2 regions of the Priestia sp. FSL P4-0332 genome follow, and region 1 is predicted to be linked to the other one. Evidence: predicted binding sites of a transcription regulator. Region 1 holds the regulator's gene; the other holds the start of a gene.
What was found. The regulator Rex, encoded in region 1, represses fermentation and respiration genes when NADH is low (regulators of the CRP and FNR family bind a similar motif). The targets are predictions, from matches to a motif close to TTGTGAAATATTTCACAA.
Positions count from the first base shown of each region.

Region 2: the regulator Rex is predicted to act here: its motif matches at 4,745-4,762, upstream of MKY06_RS02665 (L-lactate dehydrogenase).

Region 1 covers NZ_JBBOUA010000001.1:216,953-224,429, reverse strand. The annotation lists gene groL (chaperonin GroEL) at 1-35, opposite strand, end outside; gene groES (co-chaperone GroES) at 103-387, opposite strand; gene MKY06_RS01320 (CPBP family intramembrane glutamic endopeptidase) at 687-1,415, shown strand; gene MKY06_RS01315 (YdiK family protein) at 1,412-1,639, shown strand; gene tatC (twin-arginine translocase subunit TatC) at 1,666-2,421, opposite strand; gene tatA (twin-arginine translocase TatA/TatE family subunit) at 2,437-2,622, opposite strand; gene MKY06_RS01300 (redox-sensing transcriptional repressor Rex) at 2,676-3,314, opposite strand; gene MKY06_RS01295 (ABC-F family ATP-binding cassette domain-containing protein) at 3,773-5,707, shown strand; gene tsaD (tRNA (adenosine(37)-N6)-threonylcarbamoyltransferase complex transferase subunit TsaD) at 5,962-6,978, opposite strand; gene rimI (ribosomal protein S18-alanine N-acetyltransferase) at 6,975-7,424, opposite strand; gene tsaB (tRNA (adenosine(37)-N6)-threonylcarbamoyltransferase complex dimerization subunit type 1 TsaB) at 7,439-7,477, opposite strand, start outside.
Region 2 covers NZ_JBBOUA010000001.1:498,318-505,794, reverse strand. The annotation lists gene MKY06_RS02685 (YhcU family protein) at 1-57, opposite strand, end outside; gene MKY06_RS02680 (RluA family pseudouridine synthase) at 213-1,124, shown strand; gene MKY06_RS02675 (methyl-accepting chemotaxis protein) at 1,420-3,438, opposite strand; gene MKY06_RS02670 (cation diffusion facilitator family transporter) at 3,579-4,454, opposite strand; gene MKY06_RS02665 (L-lactate dehydrogenase) at 4,787-5,743, shown strand; gene MKY06_RS02660 (lactate permease LctP family transporter) at 5,806-7,386, shown strand.

The DNA of each region.
Region 1 (7,477 bases):
CGTGCTTCTTCGCTAAATTTAATGTCTTTTGCCATGTTCTTTGACCTCCTCAAGATATTCTTAATAATCTATTTTTTACGTATGATAAGTTTGTGGTTAAAATTAGCCGATTACAGCTAAAATATCGCTTTCGCGTAAAATTAAGTATTCAGTACCTTCATATTTCACTTCAGTACCTGCATATTTTGAGAAGATGATACGATCGCCTGCAGCTACTTCTAAAGCTACACGCTCACCGCTTTCTAATACTCGGCCTGTACCAACAGCCACAATTTTACCCTCTTGTGGTTTTTCTTTTGCACTGTCCGGTAACACGATACCGCTTGCTGTTTTTTCCTCAGATTTTACAAGTTCAATCACTACGCGATCACCTAATGGCTTTAACAAGTGAAACAACCTCCTCAAATAATATGTTTGCATTTTTATTAGCACTCAACCTCAACGAGTGCTAACACAATTATTATATTAAAACAAAGTGGGTTTTTTTTGCAAGTATTAAACAAAAAAAATTTAAAATTTACGACAACTACATATAATAGTCTTAGATTTCGACGATTTTGAGAAATAAAGCATTCTTTTCTCTGTTCAATAATATGTATGTTACAATACGAGCAAGAAGAAATTACTAACTTCACAGTACTTCTTCGACATATATACATAAAAACCTTTTAAAGGAGTATAGAAGATTGGAAAAACGTTATTGGTATGTTATCCTCACCTACATCCTTATGCAGTTTTCAGGAGTTGTTGGTATACCGCTGTTAAAATTAACAGGAATGTTTGATCAATATCCAGTTCGAACAGCGAATGTCATGCTTTTGACTTATTGGACCATCATTAGCTTTATCCTTGGTTTACTTATTGTCTTACTGCTGCTGCGCCGTGACATGTCCATGCGTATAGAACATGCGGGAACAACGGTAACTGTTGTCTGGTCAGTCCTTGGGGTGTTCTTGGCTATGGCTGGTCAAGCTGTAGCAGGTATGATTGAGCACGCTCTTGGCATTACCCAAGTATCTGAAAACACACAAAATATTGTTAATCTTGTTAAAGCAACGCCGTTCCTCATTGTCGTTACGTCTGTTATTGGACCAATTCTAGAAGAGATTATTTTTCGAAAGATTATTTTCGGCTCTCTTCACAAACGATATAATTTTTTTATCTCTGCATTTATTAGTTCCCTTATTTTCGCTGCCGTACACTGGGATTTTAAACATTTGCTCGTGTATACAGCCATGGGATTTGTATTTGCATTCCTTTATGCAAGAACAAAACTAATTATTGTACCCATTATTGCTCACGTGTTGATGAATACAATCGTTATTTTATCTCAAACTATTTTTGCAGATAAAATTATAGAAATGCAAAAGCAAGCAGAACAAATGCAGTTTATTTTTGGAGGCATGTTTTTATGAAGAATATCCCTTTAACACGAGGGTTTATTTATATTATTATGGGGATTTTATTCACCTACCTGGCCATTCAAAATGCTCAGGAAACCGTGTGGAACTTCCCTACGATCTTATTTGCACTCGTAGCCGCATTCGATTTCAGATTTGCGGTTCGCATTTTTATCTTGCACTATAAAATTAAAAAGTTGCAGCAGCAATATAAAAATCAAGATGATTCATCTAAATAAAAAAAACCACTGTTTCAGTGGTTTTTTTACATACTAACATCTTCTCTTTCTTGCTCTGCCCTTGCCTTTAACACTTTGCGATACGAAATGCGGGAAATAATGATGCTGATTTCATACAAAATTAAGAGCGGCACTGTCACCATCATGTGCGAGAGCAATTCCGGTGGTGTAATAAGTGCGGCAATAACTAGCAGTACGAAATAGGCATACTTTCGAATTTGAGATAAAAACATAGGCGTTATAATTCCTAATCGCGTCAAAAACATGACGACGACAGGAAGCTGAAACAACAGGCCAAAAGGCAGTGTGAGCTGCATTAAAAAAGAAAAGTATTCATTAATGCCAATCACTTGGTTTACATTCAGCTCATCAGAAACGCGCGTCATAAAATCGACGACAAATGGAAACAACACAAAATAAGAAAAAGAGACACCGCCGATAAAGAGAAAAATGGAAACAGGAATATATCCAAGCGTTACCTTACGCTCTTTTTCATATAAACCAGGACTAATAAATGCCCAAAGTTGATACAGTGCAACAGGAGCTGCAAGTACACAGCCGATAATAACAGCAAACTGCATATAAATCTTAACTGGATCTGTTAGCCTAAATGCATTCATCGTTAAATTTTTTGCCTCATCAGCATGCTGTAAATAGACAATAACCTTATCCGCTATAAAAAAGCCGCCAATTGTGGCAATGACAAAGAAAAATAAAACAATTAAAATGCGTTTTCGCAGCTCTCCTATATGATCATATATTGACATTTCTTGTTCAGTCATACTATGATCACCCTTTTACTCTTTGTCATCTACTTGACGCTGTTTATCTTTTTCACGATCTTCTGATGCACCGCTAGCGGCATGCTTAAACTCTCTAAGCGTTTGCCCGACTGACCTTCCTAGCTCCGGTAACCGTTTCGGTCCAAAAATAAGCAGTGCTACAATCGCAATAATAATCCAACTGCCTGCTCCAATCCCCATATTCCCACTCTCCTTATTAATTTAGACTTAAGGAAATCGTAACACAGTCCACCTTATTCAACAGGATAATTTTTCAAAAAATAGACAAGCGACTGTAATTCTACAGCAAGATCAATATGATGTAGTCGAATCTCATCCGGTACGTTTAAGCGTGCAGGAGTGAAGTTTAGAATCCCTTTAATTCCGCAGTTCACTAAACGATCGGTAATTTGCTGAGCAACAGTGGCAGGAACGGTTAAAATCGCCACTGAGATATCATCACTCATATAATCTTCCAATTGGTCAAGGTGATAAACCGGCACGTCACCTACTTTTGTACCGACTTTATCTTCTATCACATCAAAAGCGCACTCAATTTTGGTGTTATTATTTTTAATAAAATTATAATTTAAAAAGGCCGTTCCCAGATTCCCCACGCCAATCAGTGCTACTTTCGTTACTTCATCTTGGTCTAACGTTTTACGGAAAAATGTAAGTAAATAATTCACATTGTAGCCGTATCCCTTTTTCCCTAATGCTCCAAAGTAAGAAAAGTCCCGACGAATAGTAGCAGAATCAACTTTCACTGCCTCACTTAACTCTGCTGACGAAACACGCTGTTTACCAGAAGCATGCAAGTTTTTTAAAAAACGATAATAAAGCGGCAATCGTTTAGCCGTTGCTTGTGGTATTTTTAATTGTTCAGTGTTCACGTTGTACCCCCTCAGTTCATGTATGTCATTACTAACATTTTCAAGTCATATTGCATTACCTTTCACAAAGCATCAACCGCTTTGAGGTAGCGCTTCCAATTCTCTCTCTTTTCTCTTGTTTTATATATACTCCGCTTCACACCCCGACGGCTTTTGTCTATCCAGCACTATTTAAAGTCGTTAGCTAGAACGAAGCAATTAGCCCTTCAAAGGATTCGTTTGTTAGTCATGACGGATTTTCTACATCCATCATATATAAGTTCAGAGATGCACTTATCTCTTATTTTAACATAGTATCCTGTATAAAATGTGCACGTAAAATCATTTTATTTCATGAATCAAAACATTCGCTTCACCATTTGTCCTTGTCCCTGTACAAATTACAAACGCTTGTAGGAAGAACTTGTAGTTGAAAATATGTTAAAATACACTATGGATATACTACTAGAGGTGAAAAAATGATTATTCTACAATTGAACGGTATTACAAAATACTATGGGGCAGAACCCATTTTATCGAATATAAAGTTAGAAGTACAATCAAAAGACCGCATTGCCCTAGTGGGACGAAACGGTGCTGGTAAATCAACTTTATTAAAAATTATTGCTGAGCAGCTTTCTTATGACAGCGGAGAAATTATTAAACCTAAAGGTGTTTCCATTGATTATATGGGACAAGATACAGTTCTTGAGTCAACACTCTCCATATGGGAAGAAATGATGACTGTCTTTGCTCCGTTAAAGAAGATGGAAAAAGAATTACGTACGCTTGAAACGAAGATGGGCGATCCAGACATTTTTAATGATTCAGTTCAATACGAAAAACTAACCAAAGAGTACGATCAGCTTCAAGTAACGTTCAAAGATTTAGGCGGCTATCAATATGAAGCGGATACACGATCTATTCTTCACGGTTTCCGTTTTTCAAACTTTGACTATAGCACCCCTATTTCCTCCTTGAGCGGTGGACAAAAAACACGCTTGGCGCTTGCAAAACTGCTTTTAACAAAGCCGGACTTGCTTATTCTCGATGAGCCTACCAACCACTTAGATATTGAAACTTTAGCATGGCTGGAACAGTTTCTGCAAGGGTATGAAGGAGCTATTTTAATTGTTTCACACGATCGTTACTTCCTTGATAAAGTCGTAAATCAAGTGTATGAAGTCACACAAAAAACAACGGTGAAGTACACGGGCAACTACTCTAAATACCTTGTACAAAAAGCAGAGCGATATGAAAAAGAGTTGCGTCAGTACGAAAAGCAGCAAGATGAAGTCGCAAAACTGAATGATTTTATTCAGCGAAACATCGCCCGCGCATCGACTACAAAACGTGCGCAAAGCAGACGTAAACAGCTCGATCGAATGGAGTTAATAAATCGACCTAACGAAGGCGAAAAATCAGCTAGTTTTTCGTTTGAAATTGAGCGTCAAAGCGGAAATGAAGTCTTAAATCTCGAAAACGTGTCTATTGGATATGATGAACACAAATATATTGTTCAGCAGGCAAACCTTCGGATTAAAAAAGGTGAAAGCCTTGCGTTGGTTGGCCCTAATGGAGTTGGGAAATCTACGTTATTAAAAGGTATTGTGGATAAACTAAGCTTCAAGACTGGAACCATTTCTTTTGGCTCAAACGTAATGGTTGGTTATTACGACCAAGAGCAAGCTAATTTAACGTCTAATAAGACCGTTTTAAATGAGCTTTGGGATGACTACCCATCCAAACCTGAAAAAGAAATTCGTACAGCGCTTGGAAATTTTCTGTTTTCAGGTGATGATGTACTGAAAATCGTTTCCACGCTTAGCGGTGGTGAAAAAGCACGTTTGGCTCTTGCGAAGCTTATGCTTCAAAAAGCTAATTTCTTAATTTTAGATGAACCTACTAACCATCTTGATTTAGATAGCAAACAAGTACTCGAGAATGCGTTAATCGATTACCCAGGAACTCTGTTATTTGTTTCACATGACCGTTATTTTATTAACCGTATTGCAAACAAAATAGCAGAGCTATCTCCTGAAGGAGTAGAAGAATTTCTTGGAGATTATGACTATTATGTAGAAAAGAAAGCAGAAATAGAGGAAATCAAAGAATTAGAAAATATAAAAGCAAACGAAGAACGTACTGTAAAAGTAGATAAACAGTCCTATAAACAAGATAAAGAACAAAAGAAATTGATGAGGCAGCGAACGCGCCGCATTGAAGAAATTGAAACTGAAGTAAACAAATTAGAAGCCGCACAAGCGGAGAATGAAGAACTTCTTTGTGATCCCGAAATTTATCAAAACCACGAAGAAGTATCAAGATTAAACGGTGAAAATGAAAAAATTTCTTCACAGTTATCCACATTAATGGAAGAGTGGGAAGAATTACAGCTTCTTCTAGAAGAATAGCCTATATTTTTTCGTATTTATTCATCCTATTTACTTGTTCATGCGCTTTAGAACAAGCTTTATCCACTCTGTGAATAAATAGTGGATATCTGTCTGATTTTTATAATTAAAACTTGTTGATAACAGGTCCGTGTACTGAGTGCACGGACTTTTCCACATAATTATCCACAGTTAATTCTAAATTTATTGAATATTGTTGATAAATCATTTTTATCCACAAAAAAGACGAATGAGAAATGAATCTCATTCGTCTCTTACTCTTCCAAGTCCAAACCGGGGTTTGCGTTTAATGACATATCTGAACGTTTTCCTTGAGCAAATCGTACACTTGCTGCTGCTCCAATCATTGCGGCATTATCCGTGCATAGAGACAGCGGCGGGATAATAAGCTCAATGTTTGATAATGGTGCAAATGCCTCTTCTAGCGCTGCTCTAAGTCCTTTATTAGCAGCAACCCCTCCTGCTACTAACACTTGCTTAACGTTATATTCCTTTGCAGCTTTAACGGTTTTAGTTACTAACACATCAATAACACTCGCTTGAAAGCTAGCAGCAAGCGTTTGGGGAAGAATTTCTTCACCTTTTTGCTTCGCGTTGTGGACAGTGTTAATAACTGCTGATTTTAACCCACTGAAACTAAAATCATAGGATCCTTCTTCTAGCCAAGCACGCGGCAAATCAATTAATGGCTCTCCTTCATGTGCAAGGCGGTCAATATGCGGTCCGCCTGGATATGGAAGGTTTAACGTGCGGGCTACTTTATCGTAGGCTTCTCCTGCTGCATCATCTCTCGTTTCACCAATCACTTTAAACTGACCGTGACTTTCCATGTATACAAGCTCCGTATGCCCTCCAGATACAACTAGTGATAAAAGCGGGAATTCTAATTTTTTGATTAACTGATTTGCATAAATATGTCCTGCAATATGATGAACACCAATTAATGGCTTCTGATGTGCAAATGCTAGCGCTTTGGCTGCATTTACGCCAATAAGAAGTGCTCCCACAAGCCCAGGTCCTTCCGTTACAGCTATTGCATCAATATCTGCAAACGTCAAGTTCGCTTGATTTAAAGTTTCTTCAACTACTACCGTAATTTGTTCTACATGATGACGAGATGCAATCTCCGGTACGACACCGCCAAATCGTTTATGGCTTTCTATTTGTGATGCCACCACATTGGCTACAATTTCATGACCGTTTCGAATCACGGCTGCTGCTGTCTCATCACAGCTTGTTTCTAATGCTAAAATTAATTGATTTTTACTCATAAATTCACCCACATAACTAATGCATCCTCATTGTTATCAGAATAATAATTCTTACGAATACCTCCAGGTTTAAAACCTAGCTTTTGATACAATGATTGTGCAATATGATTAGATACCCTAACTTCTAATGTCATTGACGTAGCACCTAGTTTTCGAAGAACGTCCATCACGTTGCGCAGCAGCAATTCACCGAGTCCCTTACCTCGGTAGTCTGGCAATAGCGCAATGTTGGTTACATGTGCTTCGTCAATAACAATCCACGTTCCGCAATACCCAATAATATTTTCTCCTTCTTCCATCACAATGTAAGTTGAAAATTGATTATTGGTTAACTCATTTTGAAACGCTTCTGAACTCCAAGGTGTCGTAAAAGACTTCTCTTCGATTTTCACTACTTGATCAATATCTTTAACTTCCATTAAACGAAACTTAATTGTTAGTTTCATGTTTATACCTTCTTTTATCCTTTTTGCTGTGAAGCAAGCCAGTTGGCTTCGGC
Region 2 (7,477 bases), 280 kb from region 1:
AGTCAACTCTTCTATGTAATTCTCCATTTCTGGCGGAGCTGCTTGGGCAATTTTCATGGTTACCCCCCCTTTTTTCTCTTAACTTATGTCTCTTTATTTAGCATAACATAAACATAAAACGAGAACTTCAGGTAGTTATTTCCTCCTAATTATTTACAAGTTCTTTTAAAAGATTAAAGGATATTTACTAGTATGTAAGGAAGGGATTAAATATGAGTATACACAGCCAATGGCTAGAAGATAAAATCGCAAAAAATGATGCAGGGCAAACAATTGAAGATTATTTAAAAACGAAATGGCGTATTCCTAAAAAAACGTTGCATCAGTTTCGGATGAATAAAAATGTCCTTATAAACGGTGAGCCTTTACCATGGAGAAACACTCTTAAGGAACATGATAAAATGTCACTCCCTTTTTTTGAAGCAGAGCCTGATGAAATAACACCTTACAATGTTGATATAGAGATTTTGTTTGAAGATGAGCACGTACTAATCGTAAACAAACCAATAAACCTAGATACTCATCCTTCATCAGAGCAAGACCAAAAAACTCTTTTAAATGCTGTAGCTGCTTATTTTCAAAAAGTAGGCCTCAAAACAAAGCCTAGACACGTTCACCGTTTGGACAGCGATACATCAGGTGCTATCTTATTCACGAAGCATTTTGTAGCAAGCTCTGTGTTTGATCAGCTGCTGGCTGAACGTAAAATTAATCGGACTTATATTGCCCTCGTCCAAGGAATCATAAAAAAAGAGGACGGAATCGTCAATGAACCCATTGGACGCGATCGTCATCATGCTACAAGAAGAAGAGTATCTAGAACGGGACAAGCTGCCAAAACACGTTATCGGGTGTTAAAACGCAATACGGCAAAAAACGAAACGCTTATTGAACTTTCGCTCGAAACCGGACGCACTCACCAAATTCGTGTTCATATGAGTCACATCGGCTATCCATTACTTGGCGATACGCTTTATGGAGGAAAGAGATTAAAAGAGCAGCAGCAAGCTTTACACGCCATTAAGCTTTCTTTTATACACCCGTTTACACATCAGCATGTGTCAGCTGTTGCACCTCCAACTCAGCAAGTCTTTTTGCCTTACAGCAAGTTGTTTTCCTATTAAACATAAAAGAGAGATTAAGACACAACCAGCTAAAGGCAAACAAATAGGAGAAATATGCTCATATGGATCGCTTGAGACACCGCTGCTGATTTCCGTGCAAGACTTCGCTTTCCGCGGGCGGCCGGAGTCTTCGTCTTGCCCTCCAATCACCAGCTAGAAGCAGCAACATACATGAAACCTGCGTTCACCATATCAATAAAAAAAATCCGAACAAGTTGGATTCTTTATCAAGAATCTCAATTCACCGTTCGGATTTTCCTTTAACTAAAATACTTTTGTCCTAGCCTCTTTTTTTCTATTGAATTTTAAATTGACGAATCAAGTTAGCTAATTCTTCACTAATCTCTTGCAGATGTTCAGCTGATTGAGAAACAGTAGAAATAGCTCTAATTTGTTCTTCTGTAGAAGCGGTAATTTCTTCAGTTCCCGCTGCTGATTGCTGTGCAATAGCTGCTATGCTTTGAATTGCCGCTACCACGTCTTCCTTATGCTCATCGATACTGTCCATGCTGCTTGTCACATGTTCGACAGCCGCTGCCACTTGTTCAATCGTAGTTGCAATTTCATGAAAAGCTCGTTCTGTATCTCCTACCACAAAGTCTTGAGACTTTGAAAGCTCTTCTGTACGGTTGCATTCTTCACGCGCAGCAGCGACTTCCCCTTGAATCGCTCCGATCGTATGGCGAACTTGTTCAGTGGCCTGAGAGGACTGTTCAGCAAGTTTTCGCACTTCTTCAGCTACTACCGCAAATCCTTTGCCATGTTCTCCTGCACGAGCTGCTTCAATACTAGCATTTAATGCAAGTAAATTTGTCTGATCTGAAATACTATTAATCGTGAAAATAATAGATTCAATTTTTTTCATCTTATTTGTTAATTCTTCCATTACAGCTTGAACAGCGTGAATCGTTTGAGACGATTCAGTGGTTTGGTTGCGAAGGAGCTGCATCTGTTTTAAACCTTTTTCATTGATGCTTACAGCTTCAATCGTCATTTTATTAATCTGTGCGTTTTGTTCAATGACTTCTTCAATTTGCGAAGATAAACTCATCGTTTTATGATTAGTAGAGTCAGCATCCGAAGCTTGCTGCGTGGCACCGCTCGCAATCTCATGGATAGCCCGGCCAATTTCCTCACTGGATGCAGTTGCTTCTTCAGATACGGCGCTCAAGTCTTCAACAGACGTTTTCACTGTCTCAACAGACGTCTGAACCGTGCCGATCAATGTTTTCATTTTGGCTACCATATCATTAAATAAATGAGTAAGCTCACCAATTTCATCTTTTGACTTCGTCTTCACCTGAACCGTTAAATCGCCAGCTGTTACTTTGGCTACTTCATTTTTCAAGCGGCGAATCGGATTAGTAATGATTCTTGAGAAAAAGATGGTTAACACCACTGATAATAAGATGCCAATTAACGCAATCCAGACAATAACAGTCAGTAAATGATGAGCGCTTGAGAGCATTTCATTATAAATAAAGGCATTTCCTATCTTCCAATTCGTCCCTTCGAGAGTATCATATGCCATCACTCTCTCTTCACCTTGAAAGGTATACTTCATGAAATCTCTATTCCGGTCTGCTTCGTACATTTTTTTCATAAATGGCTGATTCATTAAATTTTTCCCAGCTTCTGTTGGATGAACGAGCGCTGTGCCATTTTGATCAAATAAAAATGCATACCCACCGTGATTTACTTCTGCTTTACCTACAATGTTTTTTAATGCATCTAAGTCTAAATCAGTAGCTATAACGCCCAGCACATTTTTAGTATCTGGATCTAAAATAGCCTTTGCAATTGTCACGACCGTCTTTTTTGTTGCTGCATCTTCATATGGATCCGTATAAATAACCTCTTCAGGTGATTCTACTGCTTGTTTGTACCATACCCTTGAAGTCGGATCATAGTTTGAACCAAACTCTTGTTTAGGAACAGAATACATTCCTTTATTTTTAGTGCCTATGTATTCAAGTGCTAGGTTTGGATACTTTTCTTTAAACTGTGTAAACTCTTTTTGAACTGTGTTCCATGTAAAATACGGATTTTTCTCTTGGTTTGTTTGATCACCTTCCTGCTTAACAAAATTAACAATTACATCGTTTTCACTATACGTCAGCAAAGAACGACTATACATGTCTAAGTACGTATGAATCGTTTCTTTTAACTCTTTCACTTGACTTTGAGACTGTACTTCTACATCTTTTTCTATTTGCGTTTTGGTAAATTGATAAACAGCCCCTGAAACAACTAATAATAAAATAGCTATAAAAATACTAAAAAATACTACGAGCTTTGCACTTAACCTCTTCATTCCCTCACCCTTCTACAAAAATCTTTATATTACTAATAACGGCTTTTCATTTTCATTTTTGAAGAAGTTTTTGTGATTTATTTCAAATTCCCGCAAAATAAAACCAGCGCATCCTTTCATAACGAAAGAACGTGCTGGTCTTATTTTTGCTTTTCGTATGCATCAGGTTCAATATGAACAAGCGTATCTTTAATTTGATGCTCATCGTTCATCATATGTTCAATTTGATCAGCAATTTCATGGCTTTTGATAACATTTAAATGGGGATCTACTTTAACAGTTACATCAATCACGACTTGATTACCAAGCTTGCGCGCTTTCACATCTTCTACTTCTTTTACACCTTCTACAAGCTCGATGCTTTCTTTGTAGTGCCCTAACTTCTCTTCGTCGAATCCGTCTGTTAAGGAATGAGCCGCTTCTTTAAAAATCTCGATGGCTGTTTTACAAATAATAATTCCCACAGCAAAAGCAGCTACCACGTCCAGCCAGGGCAGGCCGAACTGTGAGCCGAAAATTCCCACAACAGCCCCTATACTCACAAGTGCATCGGACAAATTATCTTTAGCAACCGCATATAAGGACTGGCTATCAAGTTTTTTAGCAAGCTTAATATTATATCGGTAGACACCACCCATAACAGCAGCCGCTCCAAGACCTACCCAAGCAGCCAGTAAATTAGGCGCTTCAGATTTGTCCATAAATAATGACTGACCCGCATCGACCAATACTTCTAGTCCGATGACCATCATGATAAAAGAAGCAATAAGTGAAGAGATATGTTCCGCTCTGGAATGTCCATAGGGATGATCATTATCACGAGGTTTTTTAGAGATTTTTAAGCCGACTAAGACGGCAATTGATGCAATAATATCTGTAACATTATTAAGACCGTCGGCTTTTAATGCAGAGGAAGCGGTGACACCCGCAATGATAAGTTTACATGCTGATAAAAAGATATATGATAAGATACTAACCCAAGCACCTTTTTGGGCTTGCTCATAGTAGTTCTCCATCCTTTCCACTCCTTTATTCAAAATAAGCAAACTTAGTGTAACAAATGGATTTCGTGTGGGTCTATAGAAACATTATTGGCTGCTAACATACAAATAGAGAATGTTAAACTCTTTAGCTTTCTGCAAAACAAGTTGCCTTTACTCAACACTTTAAACGTTTAAGATCTTTCTAAATGTGGCACTTCATGTAGAAGGACATTTTTTTAAATCACCCTGTAAAATTGTTTACTATTTTTTAAAGGGTGTGATTTTTATCACAGCTGAAGCTATTTATTCTTGTTACACTAACATTGTGAAAAACATCACAAAATAAAATTCAAAGGATGATACAAATGAAAACACAATTTACACCAAAAACACGAAAAGTTGCCGTTATCGGAACTGGTTTTGTTGGCTCAAGCTACGCTTTTTCAATGGTGAATCAAGGTATTGCCAATGAATTAGTGTTAATCGATATGAACAAAGAAAAAGCAGAAGGTGAAGCACGTGATATCAATCATGGAATGCCATTTGCCACACCGATGAAAATCTGGGCTGGAGATTATAAAGACTGTGCTGACGCTGATTTAGCAGTTATTACAGCGGGCGCTAATCAAGCTCCAGGGGAAACACGCTTAGATCTAGTTGAAAAAAACGTTAAAATTTTCGAATGCATTGTAAAAGATATTATGAACAGCGGATTTGACGGCATCATTTTAGTGGCAACAAATCCAGTTGATATTCTCGCACACGTTACACAAAAAGTATCAGGATTACCAAACGAACGGGTAATTGGTTCAGGAACGATTCTTGACACAGCTCGCTTCCGCTACTTGTTAAGCGACTATTTCGAAGTAGATTCTCGCAACGTCCACGCTTATATTATGGGGGAACATGGAGATACGGAATTTCCTGTTTGGAGCCACGCGCAAATTGGCGGTGTGAAGCTCGAACATTTTATCAATACTGCCGCTATTGAAAAAGAACCGGATATGCAGCATCTATTCGAACAAACCCGCGATGCGGCTTACCATATTATTAATCGAAAAGGAGCGACTTATTACGGAATTGCAATGGGGCTTGTACGCATTACCAAGGCTATTTTAGATGATGAAAATTCTATTTTAACAGTATCTGCTTTATTAGAAGGACAATACGGTATTTCTGATGTGTATATCGGCGTACCAGCTATCATTAATAAAAACGGCGTGCGTCAAATTATTGAATTGAATTTAACTCCTCACGAACAGCAGCAGCTCGAGCACTCTGCTAGCATTCTTAAGCAAACTCGCGACAGAGCTTTTGTGTAACATCTAAAGATTTTTGCGGGGGACTCCCCCGCTACCTTGTTTTAAATATGTAGTAGAGGTGTATGAATATGACATGGACTCAGGTATATAATCCGTTAGATAATATTTGGCTTTCTGCACTAATTGCACTCATTCCCATTATCTTTTTCTTTATTGCTTTAACTCTTTTGAAATTAAAAGGACACATTGCTGCCGGTATTACGGTGCTTCTTTCTATGATTATTGCTATTTATTTTTATGATATGCCTGCCTCAATGGTTTTAGGAGCCACAGGCTATGGGTTTCTGTATGCACTTTGGCCCATCAGCTATATTATTATCGGAGCGGTGTTCTTATATAAGCTAACTGTCAAAAGCGGACAGTTTACTACCATCAGACAATCTATTATTTCAATAACCGATGACCCCCGCTTGCAAATGCTGCTTGTTGCTTTTTCTTTTAATGCTTTTTTAGAAGGGGCAGCGGGATTTGGAGCTCCAATTGCCATTACAGCAGCGCTTCTAGTTGGACTTGGGTTCAAACCGTTAAAAGCAGCGGCGCTATGTTTAATTGCTAATACAGCTTCAGGAGCGTTTGGCGCCATGGGGATTCCTGTCATTGTTGCAGGACAAGTATCTGGCATAGATCCAAAAGAAATTGCTCATTTTCTTGGCACGCAGCTTCCGATTATTTCTTTTCTTATCCCTTTTTTACTTGTCTTTATTATGGATGGGATAAAAGGATTAAAAGACGTATGGAAAGCAACGAGCATCACAGCCGTTTCCTATGCACTGACACAGTATTTAACTGTTACATACATTGGCCCTGAACTTCCAAATATCACATCTTCTATTGTGAGTTTGCTTGCTCTTGCTTTTTATATTAAACGAACAAGCCCGGCAGCAGCTAAAAGCTTCAGCCTGTCACCAAAACAGATTTTAAAGGCTTGGTCTCCTTTTATTCTATTAACGATACTCGTTACGGCTTGGAGCATTTCTTTTGTCAAAACGATGCTTGAACATATGAACCTGCTTATTAACGTCCCATTTTTACACAATCACGTAATTAAAGCAGCGCCTTTAGTAAAAGATCCTACGCCTTACGCTGCTGTCTTAAAAATAGACGTATTTGCAGCAACAGGTACAGCAATTCTTATTGCTTGTATCCTTTCAGTTTTCTTGCTTAACGTATCGCCAAAAGTGGCATGGACCACTCTTTTAGAAACCGTAAAAGAATTATCAAGACCTATTATTACTATTATGATGGTCATTGCTTTTGCTTTTATTTCAAATTATTCAGGACAGTCTTCTACACTTGGATTAGCGCTCGCTACATCAGCTGCTTATTTTCCATTTTTATCTCCATTTCTTGGCTGGATCGGCGTATTTCTAACGGGGTCTGTCGTATCAAATAATGCGCTGTTCGGCAACTTGCAGCTAACTACAGCTCAGCAAATTAATGTTTTGCCAATTATTCTTGTAGCGGCCAATACTGCCGGCGGAGTGATGGCTAAAATGCTTTCTCCTCAATCAATTGCCGTCGCTGCCGGAGCAGTGGGACTGGCTGGAAAAGAAAGTGAACTGTTCAAATACACGCTCAAATACAGCATGGGATTTTTGATACTAGGGGGATTTGTTACCTTTTTGTTAGCTTGGTGGTTATGATAAAAAACTGCTAAAAATCCTGTTATTACCTTGTTTCTTTCATTTAAACAAACGTTTGATTATATAAAAAGGTCCCCAGTTAGCGCTGGGG